2 regions of the Micromonospora sp. NPDC023814 genome follow, and region 1 is predicted to be linked to the other one. Evidence: predicted binding sites of a transcription regulator. Region 1 holds the regulator's gene; the other holds the start of a gene.

What was found. Region 1 encodes HrcA, which represses chaperone genes, less so after heat shock. Its sites were predicted from a motif close to GGTTNGCACNCTCNNNNNGAGNGTGCNAACC; they were not measured.
Region 2: the regulator HrcA is predicted to act here: its motif matches at 1,741-1,771, upstream of AB0G14_RS05610 (FmdB family zinc ribbon protein).

The regions. Positions count from the first base shown of each region.
Region 1 covers NZ_JBFAAF010000127.1:235-3,911, forward strand. Annotated here, with positions in the region: gene dnaJ (molecular chaperone DnaJ) at 1-1,021, opposite strand, end outside; gene hrcA (heat-inducible transcriptional repressor HrcA) at 1,095-2,117, opposite strand; gene AB0G14_RS33745 (DUF4870 domain-containing protein) at 2,361-3,023, shown strand; gene hemW (radical SAM family heme chaperone HemW) at 3,120-3,677, opposite strand, start outside.
Region 2 covers NZ_JBFAAF010000007.1:55,431-59,107, forward strand. Annotated here, with positions in the region: gene AB0G14_RS05595 (DUF2231 domain-containing protein) at 1-202, shown strand, start outside; gene AB0G14_RS05600 (hypothetical protein) at 312-638, opposite strand; gene AB0G14_RS05605 (hypothetical protein) at 848-1,030, shown strand; gene AB0G14_RS05610 (FmdB family zinc ribbon protein) at 1,344-1,715, opposite strand; gene AB0G14_RS05615 (5-formyltetrahydrofolate cyclo-ligase) at 1,829-2,464, opposite strand; gene AB0G14_RS05620 (diguanylate cyclase) at 2,550-3,677, shown strand, end outside.

The sequences.
Region 1 (3,677 bases):
GCTTCGTCGGGGTGCGCACGTCGAGGTGGACGTAGAGGTCGCCCCGGCCGGTGCCGCGCAGGTGCGGCACGCCCCGGGCGCGCAGCCGCAGTGTGCTGCCCGGCTGGGTGCCGGCCTTGACGTCGACCGTCTCCTCGCTGTCCAGCGTCTTGATGGTCAGCCGGGTGCCGAGGGCGGCGGCGGTCATCGGCACGGTGACCCGGCAGTGCAGGTCGTCGCCCTTGCGGGAGTAGACGTCGTGCGGCCGCTCGTGGATCTCGACGTAGAGGTCGCCGGCGGTGCCGCCGCCCGGGCCGACCTCGCCCTGCTGGGCCAGCCGGATGCGCATGCCGTCCTCGACCCCGGCGGGGATCTTGACGGTCAGCGAGCGCCGGGTGCGGACGCGGCCGTCGCCGGCGCACGTCGGGCAGGGGTGCGGGATGGTGGTGCCGTAGCCCTGGCAGACGGTGCAGGGGCGGGCGGAGACCACCTGACCGAGGAAGGTGCGCTGCACCGACTGCACCTCGCCCCGGCCGCCGCACGCCTCGCAGGTGGCCAGGTGGGTGCCGGCCGCGGTGCCGGCGCCGGAGCAGGTGGTGCAGAGCACGGCGGTGTCGACGGTGATCGGCGCCTCGACGCCGAACGCGGTCTCGTTCAGGTCCAGCTCCAGCCGCAGGATCGCGTCGGCGCCCGGCCGGGTCCTCGGTCGCGGGCCCCGCGACCCGCCGGCCGCGCCGCCGAAGAACGCGTCCATGATGTCCTGGAAGCCGACGAACGGGCCGGCGCCGCCGGGACCGCCCGGGCCGCCCGCGCCCCCGCCGCCCGGAGCGAGCGGGTCGCCGCCCAGGTCGACGATCTGCCGTTTCCGGTCGTCCGAGAGGACCTCGTACGCGGCGTTGATGTCCTTGAACTTCTCCTGTGCCTCCGGGTCCGGATTGACGTCCGGGTGGAACTGCCGCGCCAGCTTCCGGTAGGCGCGCTTGATCTCGTCGTCGGAGGCTTCCCGGCTCACCCCGAGAATGCCGTAGTAGTCCCTGGCCACTGCGTTCCGTGTCCTCATGTTCGTCTCGCGTTGCGCCGGTCGTCGGCCGGAGCCGGCCGTCGGCCCTGACTGGTCAGTTCTGGGCCAGCAGCTCGCCCACGTAGCGTGCCACGGCCCTCACCGTGGCGATGGTGCCGGGGTAGTCCATCCGGGTCGGCCCGAGCACGCCGAGCCCGCCCACGATCGTCGCGCCCGGCCCGTAGCCGGTGCTGACCACCGAGGCGGCGCGCAGGTTGTCGATCTCGTTCTCGTCGCCGATCAGCACCCGGGTCGTGCTCGGCTCCGCCTCGCCGATGAGCTTGAGCAGCACGACCTCCTCCTCCAGCGCCTCCAGGATGGGGCGCAGCGAGCCCTGGAAGTCGAGCAGGCCGCCGCGGGTGAGGTTGGCCGTGCCGGCCAGCGCGATCCGCTCCTCGTGCCGCTCGACCAGCGTCTCCAGCAGCACGGTGGAGAGGGTGGTCATGGCCGGCCGCAGGTGCGGCACCGACTCGTCGACCAGCGCCTGCACCAGCGGCGGGGTCTCGGACAGCCGGGTGCCGACCAGCTTCTCGTTGACCAGCCGGCGCAGGTCCGTGACGTCGTCGGCGGGGATCGGCCCGGGCAGTTCGACCAGCCGCTGCTCGACCCGGCCGGTGTCGGCGATCATGACCAGCATCAGCCGGGTCGTGGAGATCGGCACCAGCTCCAGGTGGCGGACGGTGGAGCGGGCCAGGCTCGGGTACTGCACCACGGCGACCTGCCGGGTCAGCTGCGCCAGCAGCCGTACGGTGCGGTGCACCACGTCGTCGAGGTCGACCGCGCCGACCAGGAAGCGCTCGATCGCGCGGCGCTCGGCCGGGCTGAGCGGCTTGACCCTGGACAGCCGGTCCACGAAGAGCCGGTAGCCGCGGTCGGTGGGCACCCGGCCGGCGCTGGTGTGCGGCTGGCGGATGTAACCCTCCTCCTCCAGCACGGCCATGTCGTTGCGGACGGTCGCCGGGGAGACCCCGAGCTGGTGCCGCTCGACCAGCGCCTTGCTGCCGACGGGCTCCTGCGTGGCGACGTAGTCCTCGACGATCGCGCGCAGCACGGCGAGCTTGCGGTCGTCGAGACCCATCGTTCCCCACCTCCTGTCGCACGTCGGACCCCCGCGCCCCCGAGGGGCGGGGGTTGCTGGCACTCGCTACGGACGAGTGCCAGTCTACGACGGCGCGCCCGCCGACGCGATGATCAACCTGGGACGGCGATCCGACCGGCGCCACACGGCCCGTGGAGCCGGCGGCGCCAGAGCCGATCATCCGGACATCCCGGTCGGAGTCGCTCTGGTGCGGCCTTGCCCGCGGCCCCTACCGTGACGTCCATGACTGAACCACCTCGCCCTCCCGGAGCGGGGGACCCCGGCGACCGGCCGGATCCGGCCGCTCCGTCGGGGGTTCCCGGGCCGGCCGGCTCCGACGAACCCACCGCACCACTGTCCGGGGCACCGGGCCCGGGCGGCTATCCCCCGCCCGGTGGCTATCCGCCACCCACCGGTGACCAACCGCCGTCGGGCGGCTACCCTCCGCCGGGTGGCTACCCGCCGCCCGGGGGCTATCCCCCGCCGGGCGGCTACCCCCCGCCGGGGGTCGGCTATCCGACCGGCGGCGGCTACGGCGCCCCCACCGGCGGCTACGCCAACAACGAGGACAAGAACTGGGCCCTGATCGCCCACTTCGGCGGCGCGGCCGGGGTGATCGTCGGCGGCGGCCTGCTCGGCTGGGTCGCGCCGCTCATCGCGCTGATGGCCAGGGGGCAACAGTCGCCGACCGCCCGGGCGCACGCCGTCGCGGCACTGAACTTCCAGATCACCTGGGCGGTCGTGGGCGTGCTGAGCTGGGTGCTCACCCTGATCACCTGCGGCATCCTGTTCTTCGTCCCGATGCTCGTCTGGCTGGTGCCGCTGATCTTCGGGATCGTCGCCGGGGTCAAGGCCAACGAGGGCGTGCTCTACCGCTACCCGATGGCCTACAGCTTCACCAGGTGAGCCGGGCCGGCTGCTCCCCCGGCCGGACCCGGCCCCGCGCCGCCGCACGGCGGGGCCCTGCCGCCCGCGCCGCCACACGGCGGGGGCCTGCCCGCCTCAGGGCAGCAGGTCGCGGACGACCGCGTCGGCGAGCAGCCGCCCCCGCAGGGTCAGCACGGCCCGGCCCGCCGCGTGGTCGGGGCCGGCCAGCAGGCCGTCGGCGAGCGCCCGCTCGGCGCCGGCCCGGCCGGCGTCGTCGAGGGCGTCCAGCGGCAGCCCGGAGGCGAGCCGCAGCCGGAGCATGACGTCCTCCATGTGCGCCTCGTCGGCGGTGAGCACCTCCCGGGCCAGGCCGGGCGACTCGCCGCCGGCCAGCCGCTTCGCGTACGTCGTGGGATGCTTCACGTTCCACCAGCGCACGCCGCCGACGTGGCTGTGCGCCCCCGGGCCGAGGCCCCACCAGTCGGCGCCGGTCCAGTAGAGCAGGTTGTGCCGGCACCGGGCCGCGTCGCCGCGGGCCCAGTTCGACACCTCGTACCAGGAGAATCCGGCCGCGTCGAGGGCGGCCTCCGCGGCCAGGTAGCGGTCCGCGGCGACGTCGTCGGAGGGGTACGCCAGCTCGCCGCGCCGCATCCGGGCGGCGAGCCGGGTGCCGTCCTCCACGATCAGGGCGTA
Region 2 (3,677 bases), on a different contig from region 1:
GTTCTGGTACGTCCTGCCGCTGGCCGTGGCGTCGCTGCTGCTGCTCGTGGTGACGAGCGGGCACCCGCGCGTGCCGAGGCTGCCGTCCTGGATCGCGCCGGTGCTGTCGGTCGCGGTGGTCGCGCTCGGCGTCGCGACCCTGATCTACGCCTACCTCACCGGCCACTCCGGCGCCGAGGCGGTCTGGGGCAACACCCTCTGACACCCGCCCCCTGGTCTCCGCGATCTTGCACTTCGGCCCGCCTTCTGTCCCCGTTCGCGCGCTTTGCCAGGACGGTAACTGCAAGATGGCGCTGGGGGAGTGGGGTGGCTCAGAAGATCAGGCGTGAGCAGAGCAGGCAGACCAGGATCACCAGCACCGCGCCGGCCAGCGCGCCGACGCCGTACGTGAGTCGCTGCGCCCGCTGTTCCGCCGTGTCGAGCCCGGCCATGTCCTGCGGGGGCAGCCGCCGGGGCGGTGGTGGTCGCAGATGCACCGGCGGTCGCCACCCAGCCGGGGGCGGGGTGGTGGCCGGCGGGCCCACGTAGCCGCCCCCGGGCGCCGGCGTCGGTGCGGCCCGGGTCCCGGACTGCTCCGGCGCGGTGTCGGGCCGTCGCCAGTACTCGTCCGGGGCGCTGCCGGAGGTGGGGGTCGTCACGCCGTCCGACGCTACCAACGCTCCGGCCCGGTGACCGGCCGGACGCGGCCGGCCCACCGGCGGGTCGACGCCGGACACCCCGGTCAGCCGTCGCCGAACAGCCTGGCGAGCCGTGGCCGGACGCCCCCGCCCAGCCGTGTCGGCGGAGCACCGGGGCGGACCTGGTTCGACGCGGTGACCCGGTCGCGGCTGCGCTAGTCTTGCCGCTCGTGAGCACCGAGTTCCCTCCGACGCCGGCGGTACGCGGCGACGACGACCGTACGGTCGACCTGAGCGACGACTTCGTGGTGCTGCCCGAGCAGACCGCCGACGACACCGATCGGGGCTGGGGCGAGCGTTCCGGCGGCAACGACGACTGGCTGCTCGCGGAGCGGCCGCCGCACTGGGACTGAACCGGCTGCCAGGCGACCCACCGACATCCGAGGCTGCTTCCGCGCGTGTGGAGAAACCCCGGCGGCCTGTGGACAACGCCCCCGGGCCTGTGGATGACGCGGGCGGCCCTGTGGACAACCGCCTGCCGGTGACCGCGCTACCACCCCGTCGCGCCCACGGGCGTCACCAGGCGATCCGAGACGCCGCCCCGGTCGACCAGGGACCCGAGACGGCGAGCCAGGAGGCGGGGGCCGTGGCCCTACGCCGGTGGCCTGCACAGCGGGATGTGCCCGGGGCGGGCGGGGCCGGCCCCGGGACGGGTGGTGGCGTGCGTCAGGAGGCGCTGGCGGTGCTGGCGGCCGGGGTCTTGCTCGCTCCGCCGCCGGAGCCGTTCGAGCTGGACGACGACGAGGGCGACGAGGACGAGGCGGCGGTCGAGCCGCTCGACGAGCCGGAGTCGCCGGCGGAGGACGAGTCGGACTTCGCCGGCTTGGCGGCGCCGCCGTTGCTGCCGGTGTCGCTGCCCGAGGTGCGGGAGTCCGTGCGGTAGAAGCCCGAGCCCTTGAACACGATGCCGACCGAGTTGAAGAGCTTGCGCAGTTGCCCCTCACACGCGGGGCACTCGGTCAGCGGCTCGTCAGAGAAGGACTGCACCGCCTCGAGCTGGTGGCCGCACGCGGTGCAGGCGTACTGGTACGTGGGCACGTTCTCCTCCGGATCTGGCACGGCCGATTGGCACTCGACGTCTTCGAGTGCCAATGGTGCGTCATCGCCCCCGGATTCGTCCAGCGGAAGTGTGGGGCGCGACACCGCCGCCCTCAGGCGCGACCCGCCGCGTCCCGGGGGGCGGCGTCAAGCGTACGCAGGCCGTCGGCGGGAGTGACCACCGCGCGCACCGGGCGGTCGTGCGGCTCGGCGGGCAGCGACCCGACCAGCTCCCCGTCGTGCAGCGGCACCACGGTCAGCGCGGTCGCGGGCACCCGGGCCAGCGCCCGGTCGTACGAGCCGCCGCCCCGGCCCAGCCGCAGCCCCCGCCGGTCCACCGCCAGCGCCGGCACCACCACCAGCTCGGCCGCCGCCACCGCGTCCCGGCCCAGTCGCGGCCCCGCCGGCTCGCGCATGCCCCGGCCGGCGGCCACCAGCGCGTCCGCCCCGGCCCAGGCCGCCCAGTCCAGGTCGAGGTCGGCACAGAGCACCGGCAGCAGCAGCTCGGCCCCCGGCGGCAGCGCCGCGTGCAGCACCGCCGGCAGGTCGGGCCCGCCCGGCTCGGAGCCGACCGGCACGTACGCCGTCATCCGGCGCGGGCGCAGCCGGCGTACGAGAGCCACCAGCTCGGCCTGGACGCGCCCGGCGGCCTCGGCCCGCGCCGGCGCGGTCAGCGCCCGGCGGGCGGCGAGCACGGCGGCGCGCACGTCCCGCTTCGCCGCTTCCGCTTCATGAGAAAAATCGGGCACGCAACACTCCTGACGCAACGTTTGTCACCTGGTTGCTCTGTGTCAGCATCGCAAGCGACGGCGGCGGAACTTCCGGGGGGACCGAGTGACGCTACGCGGGCGGTTGACCACAGCCTTCCTGGCGGTGGTGCTCGGCCCGGTCCTGCTCGGGGCGTTCTTCGTCGGTTCGACCGTGGTGGCCGTCGACCGGAGTCGTTCCACCGAGCGGCTGGCCGTCGCCGCCGCGACCGTGCGCACCTCGGTCGACGCCCTCTGCCAGCAGCTGCGGGCCGCCGCCGACGCGGTGGCCCTGACCGGCGACCGGCCCGGCGCCGCGGGCCAGGTGGTCAGCCGCGGCCTGGCGGCCGCCGTGCGGGTCACCGACGTGGCCGGCCGGGTCACCTACGCCTCGCCGGGCGGGCCGCCGGAGCCCTGGCGGGACTGCTCCACCGCCGCGCCGGCCGCCGGCCCGGTGCGGGCGCTCGCCGTCCGGGTCGACCTGCGCGACCGGTCCGGCGGGCCGTTGGGCACGGTCGCCGCGGCGCATCCGGTCGACCCGGCCTTCGTGGCGCGGCTCGCGGCCGTGACCGGCGTGGCGGTCACCCTGCTCGACGACGCCGAGGCGCCCGTCCGGCTCGCCCACACCACCGAGTCGACCGGGGTACGCGACGCCGTGCTCGCCGCCGCCGGCACGGTCGACGGCGAGCGGGTCACCGAGACCGCCGACGGCCGGTACGTCCGCCGGGTCGGCCCGTCCGCCGGGCAGCCCCTGCCGCTCGTGCTCTCGGTCCCCAGCGACCAGCCGCCCGGCCTGTACGCCGCCCTGGTCGCGGCGGTGCTCGTGGCGGCCCTGCTGGCCGTGGTGGCCGCCGGGCGGCTGGCCCGGGTGACCACCCGGCCGCTGGTGGAGCTGGCGGGCGCGGTGGACCGGGTGGCCCTCGGCGACCTGACCGCCCGGGTGCCGGTGCGCAGCCGCGACGAGATCGGCCGGCTGGCCGGCGCGTTCAACCGGATGACCCGGGAGACCGGCACCTACGTGGCGGCGCTGACCAGCAGCCGCGACCAGTTGCGCGGGCACCTCGCGGTGCTGGGGGACACCCTGGCCAGCACGCACGACCTGCAACGCATCCTGCGGGTGATCCTGCACAGCGCGATCGCGGCGACCGGCGCCCGGGCCGGCGCGGTGCTCCTGGTCGACGACGGCGGGGTGCTCGTGGCGCAGTGCGCGGAGGGG